DNA from 3 places in the Moellerella wisconsensis genome. Region 1 is predicted to be linked to each of the others. Evidence: predicted binding sites of a transcription regulator. Region 1 holds the regulator's gene; each other region holds the start of a gene.

Evidence for each region. Region 1 encodes PurR, which represses purine synthesis genes. Its sites were predicted from a motif close to CANGCAAACGTTTGCNTG; they were not measured.
Region 2: MNY66_RS13695 (NCS2 family permease) is a predicted target of PurR. The motif match lies at 1,389-1,406, and genes of this name have one in related genera.
Region 3: cvpA (colicin V production protein) is a predicted target of PurR. The motif match lies at 3,165-3,182, and genes of this name have one in related genera.

What each region holds. Positions count from the first base shown of each region.
Region 1 is NZ_CP093242.1:1,570,883-1,581,283, forward strand. Features, by position in the region: gene MNY66_RS07060 (riboflavin synthase) at 1-156, shown strand, start outside; gene cfa (cyclopropane fatty acyl phospholipid synthase) at 305-1,453, opposite strand; gene punC (purine nucleoside transporter PunC) at 1,830-3,053, opposite strand; gene punR (DNA-binding transcriptional activator PunR) at 3,363-4,265, shown strand; gene purR (HTH-type transcriptional repressor PurR) at 4,270-5,295, opposite strand; gene sodB (superoxide dismutase [Fe]) at 5,819-6,397, opposite strand; gene MNY66_RS07090 (Grx4 family monothiol glutaredoxin) at 7,013-7,360, shown strand; gene rnt (ribonuclease T) at 7,445-8,095, opposite strand; gene gloA (lactoylglutathione lyase) at 8,288-8,695, opposite strand; gene MNY66_RS07105 (DUF1289 domain-containing protein) at 8,862-9,101, shown strand; gene slyA (transcriptional regulator SlyA) at 9,575-10,006, shown strand.
Region 2 is NZ_CP093242.1:3,121,167-3,131,567, reverse strand. Features, by position in the region: gene MNY66_RS13700 (ArnT family glycosyltransferase) at 1-930, opposite strand, end outside; gene MNY66_RS13695 (NCS2 family permease) at 1,525-2,871, shown strand; gene MNY66_RS13690 (Na+/H+ antiporter) at 3,133-4,782, shown strand; gene MNY66_RS13685 (carboxylate/amino acid/amine transporter) at 4,800-5,699, shown strand; gene metR (HTH-type transcriptional regulator MetR) at 5,584-6,540, opposite strand; gene metE (5-methyltetrahydropteroyltriglutamate--homocysteine S-methyltransferase) at 6,649-8,928, shown strand; gene fdnG (formate dehydrogenase-N subunit alpha) at 9,397-10,401, shown strand, end outside.
Region 3 is NZ_CP093242.1:2,261,461-2,271,861, forward strand. Features, by position in the region: gene MNY66_RS09940 (TIGR01777 family oxidoreductase) at 1-132, shown strand, start outside; gene MNY66_RS09945 (UbiX family flavin prenyltransferase) at 254-826, opposite strand; gene purF (amidophosphoribosyltransferase) at 1,076-2,593, opposite strand; gene cvpA (colicin V production protein) at 2,608-3,111, opposite strand; gene dedD (cell division protein DedD) at 3,423-4,133, opposite strand; gene folC (bifunctional tetrahydrofolate synthase/dihydrofolate synthase) at 4,144-5,451, opposite strand; gene accD (acetyl-CoA carboxylase, carboxyltransferase subunit beta) at 5,444-6,427, opposite strand; gene MNY66_RS09975 (DedA family protein) at 6,542-7,216, opposite strand; gene truA (tRNA pseudouridine(38-40) synthase TruA) at 7,510-8,331, opposite strand; gene MNY66_RS09985 (aspartate-semialdehyde dehydrogenase) at 8,331-9,344, opposite strand; gene pdxB (4-phosphoerythronate dehydrogenase PdxB) at 9,391-10,401, opposite strand, start outside.

The DNA of each region.
Region 1 (10,401 bases):
GTGCATTTGATCCCAGAAACCTTAGAAAGAACTACTTTAGGTGCTAAACGTTTGGGTGATACTGTGAATATCGAAATTGATCCACAGACACAAGCTATCGTAGAAACGGTTGAACGGGTGTTGGCACAGCAACAGCAGTACAATACCGTTGAATAATCGGCAAATTGAATTCTTAAATGACTAAGAAGAGTTAATAGCTATTAAGCTTTTTTGTCATGATAGAATAAAAAATAACTCTCAGGCATGAGCTAGAGAGTTATTTTTATTAAATAAATGAGGCAATGTATTATTCTCTCGGGATGAGTTAACGCGGGACTCGGATCCCACCGGAAACACCTTCAGGGCTCCATAATATTTGCCATAATTGAATATCGCGAGCTCGGAAGGCACCGGCACAAGCATTCAAATAATAACTGAACATGCGTTTAAAGCGGGGAGTATAATTTTGCTCTATTTCTTCCCATGTACTCAGAAAACGCTCATACCACGCCATTAATGTTCGATCATAATCTGCACCAAAATTATGCCAATCTTCCATAATAAATTTACCTTCACTGGCATGGGCAATATTTTCAATGGAGGGCAAACAACCGTTGGGGAAAATATATTTGCCGGTCCAAGCATCGACATTGACTTTATGTTCATTGGACCCAATAGAATGCAATAAGAATAGACCGTCATTTTTGATGTTACGACGTACGACATCGAAATAAGTGGCATAATTTTTGGGACCGACATGTTCAAACATCCCCACGGAAACTACCCGATCAAACTTATCATTGAGATCACGATAATCTTGCAGCAGGATATTAACATCTAAGCCTTGGCAGCGTTGTTGTGCCAGCTTTTGTTGTTCTTTTGAAATAGTGACACCAGTGACAGAAACATGATAATGACGTGCTGCATAGGCTGATAGTCCGCCCCAACCACAGCCAATATCCAATAACCTCATCCCTGGTTTTAAGGCTAATTTGCGGCAAATTAAGTCGAGTTTATTTTCTTGTGCTTGGGCTAAATTATCTGCATTATTCCAGTATCCGCATGAATACTGCATATTAGGGTCGAGCATCCGCGAAAATAAATCGTTGCCTAAATCATAATGTTCTTCGCCGACCATCCAAGAACGTTTTTTGGTTTGTAAATTGCGTAACCGAGCCATGGCTATTTTCATTATATCGGTTAAGTTATTGGGCAGTTTCTTATCTAATTTGGCGCGTAATACGCGATCGAAAAACATATCTAGCCGCTCACAATCCCACCAGCCATCCATATAACTTTCGCCCAAACCTAATGAACCTTGCTGTAATACGCGCTTGAAAAATTCATTATTATGCACCTGTATGTCATAAGGGCGGGTACCGTTAATTTCGATACCGGCTTGATTTAATAATTCACTGGCAATTCGTTGCCAAGAATCGGTGCTTGTTTTTGGATTTTCTACATCAGTGCTCATATGCTCTCCAACATAACACGAAGGATTTCGAGATGATTAAATATTCCAAGGAAGTCGAGTAACATAACTTATTGATGTTATATGAGTTATTTCGGCGACCTTTTGCTATCTGTGTAGAGGTAAAAATTAAACCGAGATACTTTCAGACTAATATTTAGACAATTATTATCTAATCAGGCGAGATAATGGGGCCGATCAAGATTAGACGTTATTATTTAGATGTTATTATTCACCTATTATGATGATCACTCAAAAATCACTTCGTAAAAATAAGAAGTGGCATAAGTATATGAGCCGAAGGTTAATTTCTCAATGGCTAAAAAAGCCACTCTAATGAGTGGCTTTTTATTTAAGAATAATCCTAAATCTTATTTGGTTATTGCTCGGTGGCAGTAATTGTATTTTTAGATGTGGATTTTTTATATTGGATAATATAGCCAATAATCATTGGAATAATAGTACCAGCCATTACAGCGGTTGTTGCGATAAGTGGATTTTCAGCTAAAGCAGAAACCAATAGGCTGGCAAAGAAACACAGACCTAATTGCAGTGAGTTTTGTAATGCAGCTGCTTTCCCGCTGGCTTTCGGGAATGCCCCCAACGCGTTACCCACAGCAATAGGATAAGATGCGCCATTCATTGCCGCCATAAAACAGAATGGAATTAAAATCGCAAATAAGTTCGGTGAGCTATATACCGACATTACGAATAACAACGTCATACTGATGGCATAGCCTATCAGCAGTAGGGGAAATAAAGTTTCACTTTTTATTTTGGCTAATAAGAAACGGCAACCATATCCACCAATAATAAAGGCGATAGTCTGCGGAATATAGCTAAGGCCGATGTCGGCAGGGTTATAACCCATATCGCGCAAAATAAAGGGAGAACCGGTGAGCCAAGCAAAGAAACCAGCACTGCAAGAGGCGTAAATTAATACGTTTCCACCAAAGGTTTTAGATTTAAATATTTGCCAAAATGACACTTTTTGCTCTGGCTCTGTGGTTTGCGTTTCTTGGTTATAAGCTTGTGGACGAATATTTTTTAATAATAGTGTCGGTATTAATAACAGTAGAGTGACGAACATTAAGATTAAAAATATATATTCCCATTCACCGTGGACTAATACCCAAGCACCTAATAATGGCGCTAATGCCGGAGATAAAGCGACTAGAGGCATAATGGTGGCAAATACTTTTTGCGTTTGGGTTGAATCATAGCGGTCAATCACTAAAGCCTGCCATAAGACGGCTGCCGAGCATACGCCGACGGCTTGTAAGAAGCGTAAGACTAATAATTGTGTGGCATCAGTTACCCAGATCATACCGAGGCAACTTAAGGTGAATAACGATAACCCGATGATTAAAACTGGTTTACGACCTAATTTATCTGACAGTGGTCCCCATAGCAGTTGGGCAAATGCAAAACCGGCTAAAAAAATACTTAGTGATGCACTAATTGCACCTTCAGAGGTATTTAATGAGATCTGCATCGCACCAAAGGCGGGCAAATACATATCAATAGCCAGGTAGCCAAGCATACTTAGCCCAGCGAGATAAAATAGAAATCCGGAAGAATTTTTTACAGCGTTCTGTGTCATTTTATTAATCTTTTAGATGAAAAATTGAATGATATCCATGAGCTATCGAGAGGCTGATGCTGAATTTATTTTACTGACAGCTCAACCTTATTATGACTCACTATCAGCAATCGACTAATTAAAATATTTATTACTTAGTCTTTATTATTGCTTAAATTTGAATACCGAGCAGGTGTTGAATCGAGGTTTATTGCCACTCAAATTATTTGGAATATAAATTTAATCGATGCTTCATTGTATCGCCTGTCATTTTTCAAAGTAAAACGGTAATATTTGCACAATGCTGTTAAATTTTTTGAAGGGAAGGTTATGTGGTCAGCGTATTCATTGGAAGTTATTGATGCTGTTGCTAGAACCGGTAGCTTTAGCGCAGCAGCAGTTGAGCTACATCGAGTTCCTTCTGCGATTAGCTATACAGTTAAACAATTGGAAGAATGGCTGGCAATACCGCTGTTTGAACGGCGACACCGTGATGTTGAACTCACTGAAGCAGGGCGGGTATTTATTAAAGAAGCGCGCGCTGTCATCAAAAAAATGGATGATACTCGTCACCATTGTCAGCAAATTGCCAACGGTTGGCGTGGACAGCTAAGTATTGCGGTTGATGGGATAGTCAAACCTCAGCGAACGGAACAACTTATTTTAGATTTTTATCAACATTTTCCCGATGTAGAGCTGTATATTTACCCTGAAGTTTTTAATGGCGTTTGGGATGCTTTAGCCGACGGTCGGGCAGATGTTGCCATTGGCGCAACTCGAGCTTCGCCAATTGGAGAACGCTACAGTTTCAAAGATATGGGATTTATGCCGTGGCGCTGTGTGGTTAATCATCGACACCCGTTAGCAAGTGAGGCAGGTCCATTGACCGATGATCAATTGCGACCTTTTCCCAGTTTATGTTTAGAGGATACCTCAAGAAATTTACCTAAAAGAGAAACTTGGGCGTTGAATAATCAGCAGCGAATGATAGTACCGAGTTGGGAAAATGGATTAGCGTGTTTAAAAGCGGGATTGTGCATGGGAGTAATCCCCGAACATCGGGCTTTGCCGTTATGTGAACAAGGGATTTTAGTTGATTTACAACTTTCCCAGCCATTTCCTGAAAGTCCGTGTTGCTTAACGTGGGTCGAGAACCATGCGTCTCCGGCATTAAGTTGGCTGCTCGATTATTTGGGCGACAGCGAAACACTTAATGCCGAATGGTTGCGATAAAAGATTATCGGCGGTAATCGATAAAAGGACCGTCCGCTACTGAGCGGCGTTCAACTAAGCGTGGATGCACTTCAATAGTTTGTGCATCTTCACGTTTATTGACAATCCGATCCAATAGCATAGAAAATGCCATCTGACCTAAACGTTCTTTTGGCTGATGGATTGTGGTCAGTGCCGGAGTAAAATAGCGCGCATTGCGTACATTATCATAACCGATAATTGAAATATCTTGTGGAACGCGCAAGCCCATTTCATCGGCGGCACAAATTGCACCCATCGCCATAATATCCCCACCACAGAATACAGCGGTAGGTTTGTGTTTATGACTTAGAATTTCGCTCATGGCGGAATAACCTGATTCGGGCTCAAAATTGCCTTGGACTATCCACTCATCACGTAAGGTGATTTTAGCTTCTTCCATCGCCTTTTTAAAACCATTTAAGCGTCCAATTCCTGTATTGCGTTCTAATGGACCGGGGATAATCCCTAAATCACGATGACCGCGATCAATAAGATAACGCCCCGCAAGGTAACCGCCATGAAACGCATTATCAATAATGGTGTCAGTAAAATCACCTCGAGCTTCCCCCCAATCCATGACAACCATGGGGATATTTCGATATTCTTCTAACATAGTAATCAAATGGTCAGGATATTCTGAACACATGACTAATAAGCCATCAACACGTTTTTGCGCTAACATTTGTAAATAGGCTTTTTGTTTGCCTAAATTATTATGCGAATTACATAAAATTAGCGTGTATCCTTTGTCGTAACAGCTATTTTCAACTGATTCAATAACTTCAGCAAAATATGGAGCCTCACTCGAGGTTGCCAGTAATCCAATCGACTTGGTGTGATTAACTTTCAAGCTTCTCGCAACTGCACTAGGTGAATAGTTCAGTTCTTTAATTGCCGTCCAAACGGCAATCTTAGTATTTTCGGCGACGAAACGCGTTTTATTAATAACATGGGATACGGTTGTGGTAGAGACGCCTGCGCGTTTTGCCACATCTTTAATCGTTGCCATGATGTAAAAAGACTCCTGACCAATAAGTGGTCTTATAATATAATTTTATTAAAAGTTGTCAGTATATTGAGGCATAAGAGGTTGTCTGACAATAATTTAGCGATTTGTCATGAATTTTGTCTGATCTAGCGCAAAAACGAAAGTAATAATTGATGTTATAACATGTGATATATTGCGTGGTTTTAAATTTTTACTGTGAGATACTAATTAGTAGCTAGTCAATTTTAGTTATTTGATGGGGATTTCTAAGCATCAGCTAGCATAATTAGATATCATAGCATTAGAATATAACGTTATTGGAATATCAATAGGAGCAAATATCATGGATACAGATCTTAAATTCGGACTCTGCACCGCATTAGGCGCATTAGTGATGATTATTTTATTTGTGGTACATATTTTTTGATTGGTCTGTGTGCGAAAACCAACCACTGAAATTATTAGATTAAGGGCGAGACATTTATCCCGCCCTTAATCTATCAGTAAGAGCCAAAAGAGATCTCTGCTCTTACTTTATTAATCACTAAGCCAGATTTTCTGCAACAAAATTCCAGTTAACCAATGCCCAGAAGTTGTCCATATATTGAGGACGAGCATTACGGTAATCGATGTAATACGCATGTTCCCAAACATCAACGGTCAGAAGAGGTTTATCTTCACCAGAGATTGGGGTGGCTGCATTTGAAGTATTGACGATAGCCAAGCTGCCATCAGCTTTTTTTACTAACCAAGTCCAACCAGCACCAAAGTTTTTAATCGCAGAATCAGTGAATTGCTGTTTGAATTCAGCAAAAGAACCAAATGCTTGGTTGATAGCTTCTGCAACTTTACCTGTGGGTTCGCCACCTGCATTTGGTGCTAAGCAGTGCCAGTAAAATGTGTGATTCCATACTTGAGCCGCGTTATTGAATAGGCCACCTTCAGAAGATTTGATAATCTGCTCTAAAGATTTACCTTCAAATTCAGTGCCTTTGATCAGGTTATTCAGGTTTACCACATACGTATTGTGGTGTTTACCATAGTGATATTCTAGGGTCTCAGCAGAGATATGTGGTTCGAGCGCATTTTTTGCGTAAGGTAGAGCGGGTAATTCAAATGACATTGCATACTCCTTGTTAAACTATTGTATTTTATAGTTTGCTACTTCGGGTTTTGCTCGATAATTGAGCCAAAAGGGTGGTTCTATTTCTAAGGACAGCATCGTTAAGGTCAACTGCCTCTATTTTACTTATCATATTAACAACATTAGATAAAAATCACAGTGTCTTATAATATAAAATATTTATATATTATTTATTAGTCCACTTTAATTCATCTTGAGATTAGTTATCTGGCGGGTTAAAAATAGACACAATGCAGGGATAATGATCCCTTTTTTAAACCGGTAATGTTATAGTAATGTATTATTGTAAACAAAATGCATATTCTAGGTAGTGTGTTTGATTACATGGAGTAGGCGGCCTGCATTGAAACGGCGCAGCCCAAAATGTGTGTTTTGCTATTATAAGTATACAGATTAGGTATACAGATACTGGATCTGATGTGGTCGGTTTGGTATCGGTATAGACAAAGACACATACAATGTTCAGGTATTGAACTTTTTAATTCAGCTGCAATTGTTTGATCCATCATTGTTTGATCTACAATTGTTTAATATTGTTTATTACAGCAATATTGGGCTGACAGACCAGCACATATTAGTTTTAAGGAAGTAAGAATGACAACTATTGAAAAAATTGAGCGCCAAATCAAAGAAAACCCGATTCTATTATATATGAAAGGCTCTCCAAAACTTCCAAACTGTGGTTTTTCCGCGCAGGCTGTACAAGCACTATCTGCATGTGGCGAGCGTTTCGCTTATGTGGATATTTTACAGAATCCAGATATTCGTGCCGAGTTACCTAAATATGCTAACTGGCCTACATTTCCTCAATTATGGGTCGATGGTGAATTAGTCGGCGGATGTGACATTATTATGGAAATGTATCAGCGCGGCGAATTGCCTAAGTTGATCAAAGAAACTGCGGATAAATACCGTTCAGCTGATGAAACAAAAGCTGAGTAATTATTAAGTTATTCGTTAACATAAAAAAACCGCAGGAGAATATTATGTTCTCTGCGGTTTTTTTATGGATTATTTAATCGCTGATTATTCAGTAATAGCTAACGGCCAGCCACCTAATTTTTTCCATTTATTAACTATTTCACAAAACAGTAGGGCAGTGCGATCAGTATCATAAAGCGCACCATGAGCTTGTTTAGCGTCAAAGGGAATGCCCGCAGTCAAGCAGGCCTTGGCTAAAATAGTTTGACCAAATACCAAGCCACTTAATGCGGCGGTATCGAAGGTTGCGAAAGGATGAAATGGGTTACGTTTTAACCCCGCGCGTTCTGCGGCATTAATAACAAAACTGTGATCGAACGTCGCATTATGAGCAACAATAATTGCCCGGTGGCAATTAGCGCTTTTCATCCCCTTCCGAACCATTTTAAAAATAGCATGCAGTGCTTCATATTCACTGACTGCGCCGCGTAATGGATTGTTGGGGTCGATACCCGTAAAGGCCAATGCAGCAGGCTCAAGGATAGCACCTTCGAAGGGATTAACATGAAAATGTAAGGTCTCGTCTGTTTTCAGCCAGCCATCATGATCCATTTTTAAGGTAATTGCTGCTATTTCGAGTAATGCATCTGTTTTGGCATTAAACCCGCCCGTTTCCACATCAATGACCACAGGATAATATCCTCTGAATCTATTAACCAGAGCGTTTAAATTATTTTTATCAGACTTTTCAGACATTAGAATTTCATTTACAGTTTTTGAGGTTAATTCATATTATGCCAAAATCAGCATAATTTTGCAGGGATGAATATTGAAGAACCCTCAGAAAAATCACAGTATAGCGATTTTTCCAAGAGTTAAGCACTCTTAGCGGATGGAGTAGTTAGGCTCCGAGCTTAGAACGCGTGCCCATAAAATCTAGGCGTAATATTAGTTACCGAGGCCGTGACTAGCACTTTTATTTTCGATGAGCTCAATCTTATAGCCATCGGGATCTTCAACAAAAGCAATAATGGTTGACCCCCCTTTTACGGGACCTGCTTCACGGGTTACCGTGCCGCCTGCTTTTTTGATATCAGCGCACGTTTGGGCAACATCATCAACACCAAGAGCGATATGGCCATAAGCATTTCCCATGTCATAGCTGTCAACACCCCAATTGTAGGTTAACTCAATTACAGCACCTTCGCTTTCATCGCTGTAGCCTACAAACGCTAGAGAATATTTATATTCGGTATTTTCGCTAGTACGCAAAAGACGCATCCCTAATACTTTCGTATAGAAATCAATCGAACGTTGCATATCACCAACGCGTAGCATGGTATGAAGTAAGCGCATAATAACCCTCTCTTATGTTGACTATTTGAATCAAAAATCGATTTAGCTCCTAATATAACGCGTATACACATGATAATACAATTGATCTGCCTGATATTTTAAAGGTATAAGTGAGTGAGGTGTAATTAATAACATTATAAGTGCTATTTTATTTTAGGGGATGACAATGGCTGAGCAACTTGAATTTTTTGAGCTTCAAAGTCCTTGCCGGGGTATTTGTCAAACTAATGATCACGGTTATTGTCGAGGCTGTTATCGTACCCGAGATGAGCGATTTAATTGGATTAATTATTCAGATAGTCAAAAAAGAACCTTATTACGTCTTTGTCATCAGCGATTTATACGCTTTACACGTCAACAAACAGTAGAACAAAATAATGATACACAGCAACAAAATTTATTTTAATAAATAGCATATTAATTATATTTAATTAGAGCAATAATTGGCTCTATTTGTAATTTATTCAAAATAAGTATAATAAAGTGAAGTTCACAAAATCAGATAAATGCTTTTAAGACTAACTATACCACTTTGTTTTTAAATGTGTTTTATTTGATGTTATTCACTTTATGTAAATTAAACATAATATTAATGTAAAAATAAATAGATTAGAATTTAGAGTAAGGATATTCTTATTGCACTGTCTATCTGCGTGACTATTACCTATAGATAAAAAAAATGGATTTGATTAAATAATATTAATTGAAATCAGATTATTGGTGTTAGGTCGCAAAGTATCAGTGTGATAGTTATTATAACGAGGTATTTTTATATTTTTTGTTCGTAAATATAACGATAAATGTTTATATATTCTGTGAAATAATTTTTTGTTAATGTAATTTTTAACGGCTGAGATATTCTATTTTAAGGAGGGAAAATTGGAATCGAAAATAGGAACGGATCTAGCTCGTTTGGTACGTGTATGGAGGGCTCTGATAGACTATCGATTAAAACCGTTGAAACTGACACAGACTCATTGGGTGACATTGCATAATATTAGTCAATTACCGCCCGATCAATCTCAAATTCAGTTGGCTAAAGCGATAGGAATCGAACAACCTTCATTGGTGAGAACGCTTGATCAACTCGAGGAAAAGAAACTTATCACCCGTCATACCTGTGCGAATGATAGACGAGCTAAAAGAATAAAACTAACTGATGAATCAATACCATTTATAAAACAAGTCGATGATGTGATTAGTTCTACTCGGGATGAAATTTTGGGAGGGATCACAGAAGCAGAATTATTCACGCTATCATCATTAATATTAAAATTGGAGAAGAATATTCTTCATTTACAAAGTAGATAGGTTTTATTTTTTTAAATAATAATACGCACATTAAATTATTCATTTATTATATTTAATGTATATTATTAACGGCATAAAAAATTATAAACAATCATGGTGTATGCATAATGTATGATTATGGGAACTATCATACGATGATTTATTATGTATGCGCTTTGATTGTTGGTGATTGATGAAGGAAGACAGGGCGTCACTCTATATTGACACGAATAAAATAGTTTCCTCCAGTACCAAATTTCAATCATATAATTAAATAACCTCTAAATCAGTGAATAATTATCTAAACAATAAAAATAAGATTTCTTTTAGTTCATTGAGTGATGATATGTAAAATAAGAAACCACAATGCATAACAATGATTAATACCATACTGAAAATATATTCAAATCATACTA
Region 2 (10,401 bases), 1.6 Mb from region 1:
TAATGATGGGCTTAATAAAATTTTTCGCGGTGAACGTAATAAAGCCCAAATGGCTAAGATGCCTGAGGGAAAAGCAAAAAATAACACGGCGGCAGGGATACGGGTCAGATTAGCTTTTGCACCTAGTTTATCGACGGAAAAACCGAAAAAACGGCCGAAGTTATTGATCCAAAACCATTCATAAAATTGTTCTGGATGTGAAAGATACAACATGACAGGCCAAGGTAAGATCAAGATTAAGGCGATAATTCCGGCTATTAATGCTGATAACCAGTAGCTCTTGCGACGACAATCAGGCTGGAAAATAGGGATAATTAGCAGAGTTAACCCAATAACACCGGGAACAAAGACTCCTTTTGCCAGCATGGCGAGGGTTAGGCCTAAGCTGAGCCACAGGATGGAATAGCCTAATTTTTGGCTTTTTATTAGCCCAGATAAACCATAAAGTGCCATGGTAGCGCCTGCAATAAGCGCAGTATCGGTAAACATATCGTGGCTATGGCGCAGTAAACCTGGGGCACAGGCATATAAAGAAAATGCGAGCCAAATCCGTGGATCATTAAAGCTGCTGGCATCAAAGACACGGCGTGCCAGCAGCATAAAGAAGCTAAAATTGAGCAGAGAAAATAATAAAGTCGCGGTGCGTGCGGCATCATGCATTGGCATAATATCTGACAATAGATGAAGCATGATGGTCGCCGTCCAATAATAGATCGGCGGTTTCTCCATAAATGGCTCGCCAGCATTAGTGGGTACTAGCCAATTTGAGGTTTCATACATGGTTTGGATAATGCCAAAACTATAATTCTCATCTTGCTTCCAGGGGGTATGACCATAAATTCCAGGCAGTAAATAGATCATTAAAAATATAAAAAATAAAACCAGAATGAATATTTCTTTAGTCGTTAATTTCTTTATATTGGCTAGCATAACGATATTGAGTCAGTTAATTAGGTGGTATGTTTTGCGCACATTATAGAGAGTGAATTTATATTTTCTATCAAAAAAATCAGTTTGTTTTTATTTTTAAGACATTTTCTTATTGATTTTAAAGGTTATTTTTTCATTTATGTGAGTTATTAGTTAAATGGAGCTAATTATCTCTAATAATACTTAGAGGCGTTAAATATAGGCGCTAAAAATTTATTTTACTCCTCTAGCGTTCTTATTTTTTATATAAAATCAATCAAAATAAGAATCAAACATATTATTAATTATCCACAAACATTAAATAATTAGAATGGACAGCACTGAGATAAGCTTTTTTAGCGCTAGGCTGACAGTTTTTTTACTTACACAGCATCTTTTTGAGTTAAAACACTTGATCATTGGGGGCGGTTCAACCGATAATTATTCGCCTCACGATTTATTCCCGTATTTTATCGCTAAAGCCAAACGATTGCGTAGAGTGGTGAAACTGAATTTACCTCGGTTTCACTGATTTGATATTTAACCACGTAATCGATTACGTAGTAGATATAACGGTTGTTATTTCGACATTGAACATTTAAGCAGGGGAACACCATGTCTGGTCATCAGGCTCCAACAAATTGCAAGCTGGATAAGTATTTTAAATTGACTGAACGCGGAACCACTGTACGCCGTGAAATTGTTGCTGGACTCACAACATTTCTAGCGATGGTCTATTCCGTTATTGTGGTGCCAGGAATGTTGGGGCAAGCCGGTTTTCCGCCGACTGCCGTATTTATTGCCACCTGCTTGGTGGCAGGCTTTGGTTCTTTATTGATGGGGCTGTGGGCCAATTTGCCGATGGCAATAGGCTGTGCGATTTCATTAACGGCTTTTACCGCTTTTAGTTTGGTGTTAGGCCAGCAAGTTAGTATTCCTGTCGCATTGGGGGCCGTGTTCTTGATGGGGTGTATTTTTACCTTGATCTCAGTAACGGGGATACGTTCATGGATTTTACGCAATATGCCGATGGGGATAGCGCATGGTACTGGAATCGGTATCGGGCTGTTTTTATTATTAATTGCGGCTAATGGCGTTGGCTTAGTGGTTAAAAATCCACAAGCTGGTTTACCGGTGGCATTAGGTGAGTTTGTCTCTTTCCCGGTATTAATGTCATTAGCGGGTCTGGCGGTTATTTTTGGTTTAGAAAAGCGTCGAGTTCCGGGCGGCGTGCTGCTGGTGATCATCGCTATTTCGATACTTGGGTTAATATTTGATCCCAACGTGAAATATCAAGGATTTTTTAAACTGCCATCATTGGGTGATGACGGGCTTTCTTTGCTGTTCAGCATGGATATTATGGGCGCATTACAGCCGGTTGTTTTACCTAGCTTATTGGCGTTAGTTATGACCGCGGTATTTGATGCCACAGGAACTATCCGTGCCGTTGCGGGACAAGCAAATCTATTAGATAAAGAGGGGCAAATTATTGATGGTGGCAAAGCACTGACCGCCGATTCTGTTAGCAGTATTTTTGCCGGTGCAATTGGCGCTTCACCTGCCGCGGTATATATTGAATCAGCCGCAGGTACTGCCGCCGGAGGCAGAACGGGATTAACCGCGACCGTCGTCGGCATTTTGTTCCTAATGATTTTATTCTTATCTCCGTTATCTTATTTGGTGCCGGCTTATGCCACAGCTCCGGCGTTGATGTACGTTGGCTTATTGATGCTTAGCAATGTATCAAAACTCGATTTTGATGATTTTGTTGATTCAATGTCCGGTTTATTATGTGCGGTGTTTATTGTCCTAACGTGTAATATTGTGACTGGGATCATGCTAGGATTTGCGGCTTTAGTGATTGGGCGTGTTTGTGCCGGTGAGTGGAAGAAACTTAACTTGGGCACGGTGATTATCGCTGTGCTTTTAGTAGCGTTTTATGCTAGTAACCTAGCTATATAATAAATATTATCTGGGGGATGATGATTTAAAAACGCATCCCCCCATCTATTATCGCGATTAATCTTAAAATTCAAATTATTTCCCCGCCAAAGTAGTCGTTAAGGATAGAATATTAGTCAGCAGTGAAAAGCGTGGGAAAATTCGTTTTCCATCCCTTCCTCGCTTTACTGAAGTTTCATGGCTGGATTTTGCTATCTTAGAGGCAATCGTCAGGTCACAATTCATGGTTTAAGTCGTTGTATCGTTATCAGTAAGGGCAACATGGAAATTTTCTTTACTATTCTTATTTTAATTTTGGCCGTCTCTATTTCTGGAGTGGTAACTAAGGTTCTTCCCTTCCGTATACCGTTACCCATTGTACAGATTGCTATTGGTGCTGCATTGGCTTGGCCTCAGTTTGGCCTACATGTAACTTTTGATCCCGAACTTTTCCTTGTATTACTTATCCCGCCACTGTTATTTGTTGATGGCTGGAAAACTCCGACCCGTGAATTTTTCCAAAATGGTCGTGAAATATTCATTTTGGTGCTAGTGCTGGTTTTAGTAACGGTCGTCGGAATTGGCTATTTAATCTATTGGATGATGCCAAGTATTCCGCTGATTGCTGCATTTGCACTGGCTGCCGTATTATCTCCTACTGATGCAGTGGCATTGTCTTCGATTGTCGGTAAAGGCCGAATGCCCAAACGGATGATGAGCATTGTAGAAGGCGAAGCATTGATGAATGATGCTTCAGGCTTGGTTGCCTTGAAGTTTGCCGTCGCGATAGCCATGGGAACCATGGTATTTACGGTCACTGGCGCGACCATTGAATTCTTTAAAGTCGCGGTCGGCGGCTTGCTGGCTGGTATTGCGGTTACTTGGATTTACAGTAAATCGTTGCGTTTAATGAGCCGCTGGAGTGGGGATGAGCCAGCGACCCAAATTGTTTTCATGCTGCTGTTACCTTTCGCCTCTTATATGATTGCGGAACATATCGGTGTGTCGGGAATTTTGGCTTCCGTGGCTGCGGGTATGACGATTACTAAATCTGGGGTTATTCGCAATGCACCTTTGGCGATGCGTCTACGTGCTGATAGCGTATGGTCGATGCTGGAATTTGTGTTTAACGGTTTAGTATTCATCATGTTGGGGCTGCAATTACCGGGCATTTGGGAAACCTCGGTTATCCAAGCGGAGCTTGATCCAAGTGTCGAAACGTGGATGCTGTTTACTGCGGTAGTCGCTATCTATTTTGCCTTATTAGTATTGCGTTTCTGTTGGTTGTGGTTGATGAAAAAATTCAGCCTATTGTTCTTGAAAAAGAAACCGCTGCAATTTGCTAATTATACCACGCGCGAATTAATGCTCTCCTCCGTTGCGGGGGTACGCGGGGCGATAACCTTGGCAGGTGCGCTCTCTGTACCGCTATTTTTACCTGATGGGTCGCCGTTCCCAGCGCGTTATCAGTTAATATTTATTGCTGCTGGCGTTATTTTATTTTCTATTTTCATCGGGGTTATTGCGCTGCCACTGTTGTTACGTAATTTCAAATTTGGTGATAAAGAAGCCGATATTAATGAAATTCGGATGGCCAAAGCGGCTATGGCCGAAGTGGCGATTGTCAGTATGAATAAAATGGAAGAGCGTTTATCGGCGGATGCGGATGAAAAGCTCGATCCAGAAGATATCAGTGAAGTTGCTTCTCGGGTGATAGGGAATCTCCGGCGGCGAACCGCTGGTCAGGACGAAATGGAACGTAATTTACTGATTGAAGATTTAGAGCGCAGATTCCGGCTAACCGCGCTGAGAGCCGAGCGAGGGGAACTTTACCATTTACGCGCAACGCGAAAAATTAGTAATGAAACTCTACATATGATGTTAACAGACTTGGATTTACTCGAAGCGCTGTTAGTTGAAAAAGAACATTAACACGAGCTGTATATAGAATGTGGTTATTAGTCATCACGACGCTGCTTTGGGCAGCGTCTTTTAGTCTGATTGGCGAGTATTTAGCCGGTCAAGTTGATAGTTGGTTTTCAGTCTTAATGCGGGTCGGTTTGGCGGCGTTGGTATTTTTACCTTTTTTACGTTGGCGAGGTATTGCGTTTAAAGTCATTGCGTTGTACATGCTGGTAGGCGCTTGCCAATTAGGAATTATGTATTTATTCGTGTTTCAGGCTTATAACTATCTAAGTGTAGCAGAATTCCTACTTTTCACGGTGTTAACACCGTTATATGTGACCTTAATTTATGATCTGCTTGAGAAGCAACGATTACGTTGGGGTTATGTGTTTAGTTCCTCATTAGCGGTAATTGGTGCGGCGATTATTCGTTATGATCAATTGAGTGAATCATTCTGGCTCGGTCTTATGTTTGTGCAGCTAGCCAATATTTCATTTGCGATAGGTCAAGTGGGCTATAAGCGTATGATGGAAATTCATCCTATGCCACAACGACAAGCCTTCTCATGGTTTTATTTAGGCGCGACCGTGGTGGCATTGCTTGGTTGGATATTCTTCGGTAATAAATCACTGCTACCAACGACGACAGCACAATGGGTAGTGCTGTGCTGGTTGGGCATTGGTGCCTCGGGTATAGGTTATTTTATGTGGAATTATGGTGCCACACAAGTCGATGCCGGTACCTTAGCTATCATGAATAACATGATGGTACCGGCAGGATTATTGGTTAACTTTGCTATCTGGCAGCAGCATCCAGATTGGTTAAGTTTCAGCATGGGTGCAAGTCTGATTGTCGCGTCGCTGTGGGTACATCGATGCTGGATCCTCTCACCGGTTTCACATAAGAAAGATGTTCAACAGCGTGCTGGCCAGCCGCGCGAGTAAATGACTCTATTGCTGGCTGTCGCTGCTCGCCTTCACGGCAGGCTGCGTATAGCCGGCTCCATAGCCCTTCTCCTAAGGTTTTGGTTACAATTAATCCTTGTCTTTCGAACGAGTCCACCGCCCAGTGTGGCAATGCTGCAATCCCCATTTTCGCCGCCACCATCTGAATTAATAATAACGTATTATCGACCGTTTTTATGCTTGGAGAGACTCCTGCTGGCTGTAAAAAATGCCGCCAGATATCAAAACGATGGCGTTGAACGGGATAGATAAGCAATGTTTCATCAATCAGATCTTGCGCTGTAATATGCAATTTATTCGCTAATGGATGGTCGTTCGATACAATTAGCCGAACTTCGTAATCAAACAGCGGTGTGTAATGCAGTGCTTGTTCATCCAGAATGTCGGATGTCATGACAATATCTAATTCTCGCGTTAATAATTCGGGTTGTGGCTCGAAGGTCACGCCAGATTTAAAATCAACCGAGACTTGCGGCCATGTTTCTCTGAATCGTTTTAATGCTGGCGTTAACCATTGAATACAACTGTGGCATTCAATCGCTATGCGCAGTGTTGAGACACCGGGCTCGTTGCAGGTTCTCATCGCATCTTTGACCAGCGGTAAAATCTGTTGTGCGAGCTGTAATAAAACTTCACCTTGTGGCGTAAAACGCAGTGGCTGGCTTTTACGTACAAATAATTTAAATCCGAGACGATGCTCTAAATCACTGAATTGATGTGATAGAGCCGACTGCGTCTGATGCAGGTGGATTGCTGTTGCTGCTAATGAGCCGTGTTGGCTGAGCGCATGCAATGTTTTTAAGTGTTTTAATTCGATCATGAGAAACCTTCACGGTGACAATGAATAATTTGCGCTTGAGCTTTATACACTACCTGTTGATTATAGATGTGTAAACATCTAGACGGCTAAATATTCTAAGGGGTCACTATGTCAGTTATTAATCACACACTAGGTTTTCCACGTATCGGTTTGAAAAGAGAACTAAAAAAAGCACAAGAGAGCTATTGGGCCGGTAAAATAAATCAACAACAATTAATTGAAACTGGACGTGAATTACGTGCACGTCACTGGCAACAACAGCACGATGCTGGCGTGGATTTACTTCCGGTGGGTGATTTCGCTTGGTACGACCAAGTATTAACCACCAGTTTATTGGTCGGCAATGTACCACCACGCCATGCAAATCAAGATGGAAGTATTGACCTCGATACATTGTTCCGTATTGCTCGTGGTCGTGCGCCGACAGGCGAGCCAGCAGCAGCGGCTGAAATGACTAAGTGGTTTAATACTAACTATCATTATATCGTGCCAGAATTCCAGCAAGGCCAAGAATTTAGCGTGTCGTGGACTCAGCTATTTGATGAAGTCGATGAAGCTCTAGCGTTGGGTCATAAAGTAAAACCAGTATTAATTGGCCCGGTTACCTATTTATGGTTAGGAAAAGTAAAAGGCGTGGCTTTTGATCGCCTAAGTCTGTTAGAGAAACTGCTGCCTGTATATCAACAAGTGTTGGAAAAACTGGCCGCCAAAGGTATTGAATGGGTACAAATTGATGAGCCGGCATTAGTGTTAGATTTGCCACCAGAATGGCAAGCGGCTTATTCAACGGCTTATGCTGCATTAGAAGGCAAAACCAAATTATTGCTGACCACATATTTTGATAGCATTGGGCATCATCTTGATTTAATTAAATCATTACCGGTTCAAGGGCTACATATTGATTTAGTTGCCGGTAAAGATGACTTGCAGAAGGTGAATAAAGCATTACCCGCAGAATGGCTGCTATCACTGGGTTTGATAAATGGACGTAATGTTTGGCGCGCAGATTTAAGCGAAAAACGAGAAAAAGCTAAAACATTGCTGGGTAAGCGTCAAATTTGGATCGGAACGTCATGTTCGTTACTGCACAGCCCGATTGATTTAAATGATGAAACTAGTTTAGATAAAGAAGTAAAAAGTTGGTTTGCTTTCGCATTACAAAAATGTGAGGAATTAGCATTATTGACGGCCGCATTAAATAATGATAATGCTGAAAATATTGCTAAATTAGAGGCTTACAGCGCACCGATTCGTGCTAGAAAAACCTCAACACGGGTTAATAATGCGGCGGTTGCCGCGCGTTTAGCGGCGATAAAGGTCGGTGATGTAGAGCGTAATAGTGCATACGTTGAACGCGCGAAGCAACAACGCGCGCGTTTTAATCTCCCATTATGGCCAACCACGACGATTGGCTCATTCCCGCAAACGACTGATATTCGTACACTGCGCTTAGATTTTAAAAAAGGTAATGTTGATATTCCAAGCTATCGTACCTGCATTAGTGAACATATTAAGCAGGCGATTAGAGAGCAGGAATTGCTGGATATTGATGTTTTGGTGCATGGTGAAGCTGAACGTAACGACATGGTCGAATATTTTGGTGAGCATTTCGATGGCTATGTATTTACTCAAAATGGTTGGGTTCAAAGTTATGGATCGCGTTGTGTTAAGCCGCCAGTTATTATCGGGGATATTAGTCGTCCTGAAGCGATTACGGTTGAATGGGCGAAGTATGCTCAATCACTGACTGAAAAACCGGTTAAAGGCATGCTTACCGGCCCGGTGACCATTCTTTGTTGGTCATTCCCACGTGAAGACGTTAGCCGTGAAACCATTGCTAAACAAATTGCTTTAGCGCTGCGTGATGAAGTGGATGATTTACAAAAAGCGGGCATTGGCATTATTCAAATCGATGAACCTGCATTACGCGAAGGGTTACCGCTGCGCCAGGACGAATGGCAAGATTATCTTAAATGGGCGGTTGATGCGTTTAAACTGAGTGCCGCTATTGCTGAAGATAATACTCAAATTCACACTCATATGTGTTATTGCGAGTTCAATGACATCATGGATTCGATTGCCGCGCTGGATGCAGATGTGATAACCATTGAAACCTCGCGTTCAGATATGGAATTACTGGAATCGTTTGAACACTTTGATTATCCAAATGAAATTGGCCCCGGCGTATATGATATCCACTCGCCCAATGTCCCGAGCGTAGAATGGATTGTGGCATTATTGAGAAAAGCCTCTGATCGCATTGCGGTTGAACGGTTGTGGGTAAATCCTGATTGTGGTTTGAAAACTCGTGGTTGGACAGAGACGCGTCAAGCACTGGCTAACATGGTGGCAGCGGCAAAACAATTGCGCAGTGAAACTAAAGTTTGAAGTTTACATTAAAGTTAAATATAGAATTAATGGTTAATAATAGAGACATGTAACAATTAATATGTTTATCCCAATGCCCATCAATATTATTGATGGGCATTATTTTATATATTAAATAATAAAATTTACTTTATATATAAATGTATATTGTGTATGTTGAGTTTAATGTAATACTTTAGTGGTATTATTAATTGCTCTAATATGTTTAATAATTAAAGTGAGCTGTTTATTATAATTAATTCTATTTTTTCATATTATTTTTAATTTATTTTTTGAATTTTAGGTTTTTTCTTAATCCTTATAAAACCCTTTTATTTCAATTGGTTGAGTTTATTCCTATGACTGTTTTATTTTTATTAATAATAATTAAATATCTAATGTTACTTTTTTTGATTTTAAACAATATATAAGCGATCTAGGCTGATATTCTGCTGGTCAATTTTTACAAAAATAATAAAAGAGGAAGCAATGAATTTCAGCCGCAGACAGTTTTTTAAAATCTGTGCCGGCGGAATGGCGAGTACCACAATTGCAGCTCTAGGTTTTATGCCCGGCTTGGCGATGGCCAATGTTCGAGAATATAAATTACTGAGATCGAAAGAAACCCGCAATACTTGTACTTATTGTTCTGTTGGCTGTGGATTATTAATTTATAGTATGGGCGATGGCGCGATGAATGCAAAATCGTCTATTTTTCATATTGAAGGTGATGCTGATCACCCTGTTAACCGTGGCGCATTATGTCCAAAAGGGGCAGGGCTTATCGATTATATTCATAGTGAAGGGCGCTTACGTTATCCTGAATATCGCGCTCCAGGGTCTAATAAATGGCAGCGTATTAGCTGGGATGATGCCTTTTCCCGTATTGCTCGTTTAATGAAAGACGATCGCGATGCTAATTTTATTGAAAAAAATAGCCAAGGAACCCCGGTAAACCGTTGGTTATCTACCGGTATGCTGTGTGCTTCTGCCGCCAGTAATGAAACAGGCATATTAACTCAAAAATTTACTCGCTCGCTCGGTATGCTAGCGGTTGATAACCAAGCGCGTGTCTGACACGGACCAACGGTAGCAAGTCTTGCTCCAACATTTGGTCGCGGTGCGATGACCAACCACTGGGTTGATATTAAAAATGCCAACGTTATCATGGTGATGGGTGGGAATGCCGCAGAGGCACATCCTGTCGGATTCCGCTGGGCCATGGAAGCGAAAAATAACAATGATGCAACATTAATTGTCGTCGATCCGCGTTTTACGCGTACGGCATCAGTCGCCGATCATTACGTGCCTATTCGCTCCGGAACAGATATTACCTTTTTATCTGGCGTTTTGCGTTATCTCATTGAAAATAACAAAATAAATGTAGAGTATGTCAAGCACTATACCAACGCCTCTTTGTTGGTTCGAGACGATTTCAGTTTCGATGACGGGCTATTTAGCGGCTATGATGCAGAAAAACGCCAGTATGATAAA
Region 3 (10,401 bases), 690 kb from region 1:
GGCGAATCGGCAGTATTAGTTTTAGAGGGTCAACGCGCGCTCCCAGCACATCTGCAGCAAGCTGGATTTCACTTTGAGTTTTCTTACATCTCAGATGCACTAAACGATATCTTCAATTCGACGGCAAAATAGGCCACGCTTTGAAAGGCCATGATGCGTACGGTAAAAATGATGATGCGTAGCGTTGACCTTATACCAAAGCCACCACATCAGCAAAGGTAGGTGGTGGAAAATAAAGCATAATAAGCCTCAGTTACTTCGCGCCTTGCCAACGTTGGAATAACGGTTGTTCGGGTTCTATATCAAATTGATCAAGGATCCGATTGACCGTTTGATCAACAATATCTTGTATGGTTTGCGGTAAATGATAAAACGCAGGCATCGGCGGCATAATCATTGCCCCCATCTCAGCCGCTTGCACCATCAAGCGCAAATGCCCAATATGCAAAGGAGTTTCTCGCACACCGAGAACTAATTTTCGGCCTTCCTTTAATACCACATCAGCAGCGCGCGTCACTAGAGTATCGGTATAGCTGTGTACAATCCCTGACAGCGTTTTCATCGTACAAGGCATAATCACCATACCGGCAATCCGAAATGAACCTGACGAAATAGCAGCAGCGATATCACGGCTATCATAAACATGATCGGCTAATTCTTGCACCTGCCGTAAGCTATACTCAGTTTCAAGAGCCAACGTTTGGCGACCAGCAGCGCTCATGACTAAATGCGTTTCGACCTCAGCAATCGGCTTTAATACTTGCAATAACCGCACGCCGTAAATCGCACCACTCGCCCCGGTAATACCAATGATCAGTTTTTTCATTTCGTCTCTCATTAATCAAAGTGAAATTTGGCCGCGGCCGAGTAACTGATTTTATCAGCTTATTCAGCCAATTACTGCTAAAGGTTTTGAGGATAAATGATCGACGTGAAACCCAACTATCCCACCATAAGCGCGACTATAAAAACCAATAGACCGATAACAAAAAGGAGCACCAAAGTGCTCCTTTTGCCAAAGTGCTATTAATCAATATTTGCCACGATACCGGCTAATATCAACTAGCATCAACATTTAGCCTTCATTATAAATTTCTAAATCTTCAATTTCATGCTGATCTTTTACCTTTGAATCGTCATCTCGGCGTAGATTTTCAACATAATCAAGATAGGTCTGATCTATATCTTTGGTCACATAGATGCCATCAAAGACAGAGCATTCAAAAGTATCGATATCTGGATTTTCTTCATGCACCGCAGCCACTAAATCGGTTAATTCCTGAAAAATCAGCCCGTCGGCACCGATTAATTGGCGAATTTCATTGATTTCTCGCCCATGAGCGATTAATTCATTAGCATTTGGCATGTCAATACCATACACATTCGGGAAGCGAACTTCTGGCGCAGCAGAAGCAAAATAGACTTTTTTAGCCCCCGCTTCACGCGCTAGCTCAACAATCTGTTCTGAGGTAGTGCCGCGAACGATTGAGTCATCAACTAACAACACATTTTTATCGCGAAATTCTGCTCGATTCGCATTCAGCTTGCGACGTACTGATTTACGACGTTCTTGCTGACCCGGCATAATAAATGTCCGGCCAACATAACGATTTTTAACAAATCCCTGTCGGTAAGGCTTATCTAAAATATGCGCGATCTCTAATGCAATATCACACGACGTTTCAGGGATAGGGATCACCACATCAATATGAATATCGTCCCATTCGCGAGCAATTTTGGCCCCTAGTTTTTGTCCCATCCGCAACCTCGCGTTATAGACAGAAATTTTATCCATAAAAGAATCTGGGCGAGCAAAATAGACATATTCAAATAGGCATGGGGTCAATTGTGGATTTTCAGCACATTGACGGGTAAATAACTGACCTTTTTCGGTGACATAAACCGCTTCACCCGGAGCAACATCACGTAAGAATTCAAAACCGAGGGTATCTAAAGCCACGCTTTCCGAGGCTACCATATACTCTTCTCGGCCATTTTCCAGTGTACGACGCCCTAACACCAACGGACGAATACCGTGAGGATCACGAAATGCCAGCATACCGTGACCGATTATCAAAGCAACACAGGCATAAGCGCCACGGAGCTTTTTATGCATTGCAGCAACGGCAGAGAACACATTATCTGGCTCTAATGGGAAATGATCGAATTTATCCAGTTCGAATGCCAGTACATTTAATAAAATTTCTGAGTCTGAAGAGGTATTAACGTGGCGGCGAGCGGTTTCAAATAACTGCTTCGCTAACTCATGTGCATTGGTTAAATTACCATTATGCGCCAGCGTTATACCAAAAGGTGAATTGACATAAAAAGGCTGTGCTTCTGAAGCACTTGAGCTACCGGCGGTTGGATAACGCACATGGCCTAACCCCACCGAACCTTGTAGCCGCAGCATATGCCGGGTTTCAAATACATCTTTTACTAAACCGTTCGCTTTACGCAGGCGTATATTATTGTTGTCATCAATAGTTGCTATGCCCGCTGCATCTTGTCCACGATGTTGAAGCACCGTCAACGCATCATAAATTGATTGGTTTACCGGTGAAACACCGGCGATACCGACAATACCGCACATTTAGTCTTTCCTCATCAGCCACGCGGAGAGATATTCTCCGGCAGGAAACTTGACGCATTTTGCAGATAGTCAAAAAACCACCTGATTATATGACTGAACTGCGGGATCAGCTCTGAACGCTGCCACTCCTCACTTTGAGGTAACGGAGTAAAAGTATCGAGAAAAAATAACAGCGCCGATACAATCAATACACCGCGTAACGCCCCAAAACAAATCCCCAGAACACGATCTGTACCTGATAATCCAGTACGTTGAACTAGCGAGCTAATCACATAGTTAACAACGGCTCCGACAATCAACGTCGCGATAAACAGTGCTGCGATAGCCACTCCATTACGTACCATAATATCTTCGAAGCGCGTAAAATAAACCGCTAAGTAAGAGTAAAATTGGCTGGCGACAAAAAAGGCACAGCCCCAGGTAATCAACGAAAGTGCTTCACGAACAAAGCCACGGATCAGGCTTACCACTGCTGAGAAGCCAATTATGGCAATAATGACGTAATCAATCCAAACCATCTTTTATCCCAAAATTAAAACACCCAGCAAGGCGTGAGTGCATTTTAACAGAAAACGAAAACGTTTGCGTAACCAAATTTTGCCCTAATTTAAAAAATCAGCGCTGAAATTTAAAATTTATAATAACTGCAATTAGTTAGTTACTTTCTAAATAGCTAACCTCGCTTATCTCCAAACTATTTATGCCTAGATAGCAAAAGGCGGCAACAAATTTATTCCGGATAAATTGATAAGCCAGTTATTGTCGCACTGGTTATCACCGGATAAATAAGAAGCCGCCCATCATTTATCGTTTAAATTGACGCTATCAGTTACGGTTTATAGGGTTTGACTTGACCTTCTAAACTCGAAATACGTTTCAACTCAGCTAATGAGTTTTGTAATTTTTGTTTTGAAGCATCAGGACCGACAAAAATTCGCGTTAATTTACCATTAACAGGGGATGAAGGCACGGTATACGCCGAGTAACCAGAAAAACGCAATTTAGCAATGATTTCCTCAACCTTCGCCGCATTAGTTAATGCTCCAAGCTGCACCACATATCCGTGCCCTTGAGGCGCGCTTACCTCTGCTTTAGCCGTTGTTTCCTGCACCGGCTGAGGCTTAGGCTCAGGTTTTGGCTTAGGTTCAGGTTTAGGCTCGGGTTTAGACTGTGGTTTTGGCTCAGGCTTTGGCTGCGGTTTAGGTTCGGGTTTCGATTCTGGTTTAGAACTTACCGCCACCTGAATATTTTGTCCCGAAACTTGCCCAGCAATCGCACTGCCTTCTTTAACTTGCTCCGTCAGCGCCTCGGAGAGCATCGCTTCTGAAGTATTCTCAGAAATAGCCGCAGGGCCTGTTTGGCTAATCGGGGCAATAGCTTCGATATCTTCTTCATCACCCGGCTTTGGCACAATAGGAATTGATGCAAACTGGTCTTCATTATATTTCTTATCACCGTCAAGTAATGCAGGCAGAATAATCACCCCTGCAGCCACTAAAACAATGGCTCCGACTAAGCGATTTTGAAATTTACTGGCCACCGGTAATCCCCTATTTTTCCAATAATGTCATGACATGTGCCACAGTATGAAAAGAACCACACACCACGATAATATCGTGTTGCTTGGCGTCAATTTGAGCCTGTTTCCATGCAGATTCAACGCTGTCAAAGACCTGTGCTTCAGGCAAATATTGAGCTAAAACAGCGGCTTCAGCACCTCGAAACTCGGTTAATGGCGCCACGTACCAATCTGTAACTTGCGTGGCTAAACATTGTAAGGTACCGGCAATATCTTTATCACCTAGCATGCCAACGACAGCGCGGATCCGACATCCAGAAATCTTAGGTAATTCAGCCAGTTTAGCGACCAAATAACCTGCCGCATGGGGGTTATGTGCCACATCAAGGATTGTTAGCGGTTGACGATTGATTATCTGAAAACGACCTGGCAATTGAGCCGATCTCAATCCGTTATGAATAATGTCTTCGGTCAGTAACTGTTGCCATTCGGGATCGGTTTTCATTATACAATGCAATACACCGAGCGCAGTGGCGGCATTAGCTAACGGAACGTTAGGCAGGGGTAAATGCGCGTATTGACGCTCAGCAGTTTGCCATGACCAGCTATCGGCATTCTGAGTGAAGCACCACTCTTTATCGCGACGGAACAACTGAGTACCGAGCTGATCCGCAACTTGCTGAATAGATTTCGGCATGTCCGGTTCGCCAATCACCGCATAACAACCCGCGCGGAAAATACCGGCTTTTTCATAGCCGATATTTTCACGATCAGACCCTAACCAATCGGTGTGATCAAGGGCGATGCTGGTAATAGCCGTGATATCAGAATCCACTACATTGGTAGCATCCAGCCGACCACCAAGCCCAACTTCTAAAATCAATACATCTAGCTGAGCATCTTTAAACAGCTTTAAAGCCGCTAACGTGCCGTATTCAAAATAGGTCAGAGAAATATCTGCACGTTGGGTTTCTATTTCAGCAAAGGCCTGACAAAATGCTGATTCTGTCGGCTCTTGTCCTTGAATACGCACACGCTCGGTATAACGCACCAAATGCGGGGAGCTATAAACACCGACTTTTAGCCCGGCCGCCAGCAGAATAGACTCTAGTGTATGACACGTGGTGCCTTTGCCGTTCGTCCCAGTCACAGTAATAACTTTTGTTTTACCCTGCCCAGTTGGCGTGGATTGATTAAAATTCACCAATCCCATTTTACGCGCCACGTCACCGACACGCTCAAGCCCCATATCAATCGCTTGGCTATGCAGATCAGTCAAATAACTTAGCCACATCTCCAAAGAAGACGTGGCTTGTGGAATATTACTTGGGTTATGCATTATCTTTCTTTGATTTAGTTTCTGCGGTTCCCAAAGCCTCATGCTCTGCCATATCGACGCTATTTTCACCGTCGATAGTCACAATAAGCTCGTCTTCAATCACTTCTGGCTCTGAACCTTGTGGATTGGGCTGATTAGTTAACATTGCTAAAATATTGGCTAATTTATCCCGCATTTCAGGGCGGCGAATAATAATATCAATCGCCCCTTTTTCAATTAAGAATTCACTGCGCTGGAAACCTTGTGGTAATTTTTCGCGTACGGTTTGTTCAATAACTCGCGGGCCGGCAAAACCAATCAACGCTTTAGGCTCAGCGACATTAATATCGCCCAGCATCGCCAAACTGGCAGAGACTCCGCCCATTGTTGGGTCAGTCATTACTGAGATGTAAGGTAAACCACGCTCTTGCATTTTTGCTAAGGCTGCACTGGTTTTTGCCATTTGCATCAAGGACATCAAGGCTTCTTGCATTCGCGCACCGCCACTGGCAGAGAAACAAACCAGTGGGCAATTATCTTCTAACGCTTGTTCTACCGCACGGACAAAACGTGCCCCGACAACAGAAGCCATTGAACCGCCCATAAAAGCAAATTCAAAGGCTGCTGCAACAACCGGCATGCCTTTCAGAGTTCCTTTCATTACAATAATCGCGTCTTTTTCGCCGGTTTCTTTCTGAGCAGCAGAGATACGATCTTTGTATTTTTTAGAGTCACGGAATTTTAATAAATCTTTAGGCTCAAGCTCACTTCCCAGCTCTGTCATGCTGCCTTCATCTAAAAATGATTCCAGACGCTGACGGCCGTGAATGCGCATGTGGTGGTCGCATTTCGGACAAACTTGATAATTGCGCTCTAATTCAGCGCCATATAATACCTGTCCGCAGCTATCGCATTTCGTCCAGACACCTTCTGGGATATTGGCTTTATGCGAGTGGGTTAGGTTGCTCTTTTTTAAAATTTTCTCAATCCAGCTCATTAATGGACCTTTCTGTCTGATTTTTGGCATTCACCAGTGAGTATTTTATGCCATTAAACCACAATGATATCTCACTGTGGATAAAAAACTGATCAAACCTGTTTAAGGGTTGATTTATTTTTGTGCATTTACGCGTTTAGCTTTAGTTGCCGCACGGCGGTGACGAATAATTTCAATCACTCCCGGTAAGATAGAAACAAAAATAATCCCCACAATCAATAACTTGAGGTTTTGTTGTACCACCGGTAAATCACCGAACAGGTAGCCCGCATAAGTAAACGAAATTACCCAAAGCAGTGCACCTGTGACATTGTAAAAAGCAAAGTGACGATATGACATTTTGCCCATTCCTGCAACGAATGGCGCGAAAGTTCTGACGATGGGTACAAAACGCGCCAATATAATGGCCTTACCGCCATGTTTTTCATAAAACGTATGGGTTTTATCTAAATAGCTCCGACGAAAAATTTTAGATTCTGGATTACTGAATAATTTCTCACCGAAAATACGGCCGATAGTATAATTCAGCGCATCGCCAATAATCGCCGCCATAATCATTAATACCACCATAAGGTGAATATTGAGATCATTAGATGCCAATGCCGAGATTGCGCCGGCAACAAACAGCAGAGAATCTCCCGGTAAAAATGGGGTCACCACGAGTCCGGTTTCACAAAACAAAATCAAAAATAATATGCCGTAGACCCAAGTACCATATTCTGCAACTAATTCAGCCAGATGAACATCAATATGCAGAATAAAATCGATAATAAAGGTAATAAATTCCATACATTTCCTCGTTACAAACAGCATCCTTGCTGCCCAGTAGAATAGTCAATTTAAAATTTCAGTCCGATTCTAAATCGACAATAGACATAAATAATCAGAACTTACTACCTGCACTTTATTTAATCGCGCGTGATTGCCTATTGTTAGATTTAAACTTGTTAAATTTAAACTTGTTAAGTTTAAACATAGTTTCTTTTGCTAGATCCGCTGAATGCTCATTATAGTATCGAAATGATATTATCAATTAAATACTTATCAATTGAACACTCAGCAGAAAATGCAATTATCGCCGATTATACTAAATCATCTGCCAAAAATAGAGGCCCCATCACCGGGGTCGGTAAATTGAATTCTGCCGGATAATCGACCGCGACTAAATAGAGACCTTCAGCTTTAGCTGTGGCTGCCGCTTTACTTCTATCTTTCATCGCTAATAATTTGGCCATCCAATCAATATCCTGATTACCACAACCAATTTCCAACAAACTGCCTACGATATTTCTCACCATATGGTGAACAAATGCATTGGCTTTAATATCCACAACCACATAATCGCCGTGACGCGTTACCTTAATATGTTTCATATTACGCCAAGGAGATTTAGATTGGCATTGCATCGCACGGAACGAGGTAAAATCGTGCTCGCCCAGTAAGGCCTGCGCTGCGATATGCATGCGTTTTTCATCCAGCGGATAATGAAAATGTGTCATACCACGCGATAATACAGCCGGACGATAGCGGTGATTAAAAATAACATAGCGGTAGCGTCTCGCTGTGGCACTGAAACGAGCATGAAAATCAGCAGAAACGGCATGGCACCAACGTACTGCGATATCAGCGGGCAAATGCGTATTGACCCCCATCGTCCACGCTGATCCTTTCCGCTGAGCCGTTGTCTCAAAATGCACCACTTGCCCTGTGGCATGTACACCTGCATCGGTTCTGCCTGCACAAAATACATTAATCGGCTCATTAGCGACTTTAGATAACGCCGCCTCAAGCCGACTCTGTACGCTTTCAACATCTGACTGCCGCTGCCAGCCATAATAACCACTACCATCGTACTCAACGCCCAAAGCTATCTTTAATACTGGCGCTTGATCATTTGTAAACATTAGTAGAACTGCTCCTGGGTCAGTTTTTCTGCTGTTTCTACGGCCATTAATGCGCCGCCAAAGCGCACATTATCGGCGACTGACCAGAATTGAATAATTTCTGGAATACCGTAATCATTACGAATACACCCCACGCTAAGTAGCTCATTACCTGAGGCTTCAGTGACTTGGGTTGGGTAATCATTTTCATCGGTGACTTGAATATCATCAAAACCTTGTAACTCATCTCGCGCCTCTTCAGCGCCGATAGGACGTAAAGTTTCTAGATGAACAGTCTGTGCGTTGCCGTAAAATACTGGAGATTGTAAGAAGTTAACCGCCACCGGTAGGCCTTCGTCTTGTAGAACTTTACGCACTTGATCAACTAAACGACGTTCCTCGGGTACCGCACCTTCACTATCAGCGAGCAATGGCAGCATATTAAATGCTAATTGCTTACTAAAGCGACTCCCTTCTTCGGCGGGAACACCGTTTAGTAACCGTGCGCTCTGGCCAGCCAACTCATCGATAGCGGCTTTACCGTACGCAGAAACGGATAATAAATTAGTTAGCGTGATACGTCCTAAGCCAGCAACATCCATTAACGGTTTGATAGCGGTTAATAATTGACTCACTTGGCTATCTGCCACCGCAATAATATTACGATTGCGATAGTCCGCTAGCACTGCTGGGTTAACAGTCGGTACCACTAAAGGAACATCGGGTTCCATGGCAAATAACCCACTGCAATCAATTACGATGCAGCCATCTTGTGCTGCGATTTCAGCATATTGAGCCGAGGCCTCTGCGCCTGCTGCAAAAAAAGCTATCTGTGCTTGGGACCAATCAAAATCCGCAACATCTTTAACCAAGTAACTTTTACCCTCGAAGCGAATATTCTCTCCGGCACTGCGCTCACTGGCGAGTAGATACAGTTCGCCCACAGGAAATTCACGCTGCTGTAATAATGTTAAAATGGCTTCGCCGACCGCACCTGTTGCGCCTAACAGAGCAATATTCCAACCTTCTGTCATTGCTGTTTTCTCCAATATTGAAAACTAAGATGGTGCAAATGCACCCTCAAATTAACTGGGTTGTGAACCCTAACGCAGTAAGTTGCGCCAATGTTTCACGGTTATCGCACGCCACGCATAGAGACGACCATTCACGGCGTTCGGGATAATTTTTACGTAATTTATCAAATTCCCCAGCCATCGCCGCTACTTTTCGCAAAGGCGCATCATCGCGGCGCACATCATAAACTAAATGGATCAGTCGTTTTAATCTGTCTTGAGTAAGCTCACCACGTAATGTCACTGTGTCAAATTCGGGGACAGGCAATAAATCAGATAATTCAACTTGATGGGATAACCCTAGAAATTGACTATAAGCCTCAAAAACCTGTGTCGTACCTCGCGCTTTACCTTCTAACGAATAACCCGCGATGTGAGGCGTCGCGATATCCACTAACGCCATTAATTCAATCGATAAATTAGGTTCAGGTTCCCACACGTCCAGAATAACACTGAATTTTCGCCCCGCCTTGAGTTGTTTTAATAACGCTTGGTTATCAACTACTTCCCCTCGGCTAGCATTAATGATAATCGTCTCATCGGGTAACTTTTCCAGCGCCGGCTCATCAAGTAGATGATAGGACCGGTACTCGCCAGATTTGTTCAATGGTGTATGAAAAGTTAAGACATCGGCCTCAGCTAAAAGCTGTTCGAACGGCAAAAAATCTTCTTTATCGCCTTTATCATGACGAGGCGGATCGCATAATAATGTCTTAACCCCCCAGGCCTTGAGTCGTGCCGCTAGGCGTCCACCCACATTTCCCACACCGATAATACCGACGGTTTTATCGCGCAAATCAAAATTATCACGCTGCGCCAACATCATTAAGGCTGAAAAAACATATTCAACTACCGCAATCGCATTGCAGCCCGGTGCTGAGGAGAATCCAATGCCCGCTTGTGTTAATCCGTCAATATCTACATGGTCAAAACCAGCGGTCGCGGTACCGACAAACTTGACGGGCGTGCCTGCTAATAGTGCCGGGTCAACTTTAGTAATTGAGCGCACCATTAATGC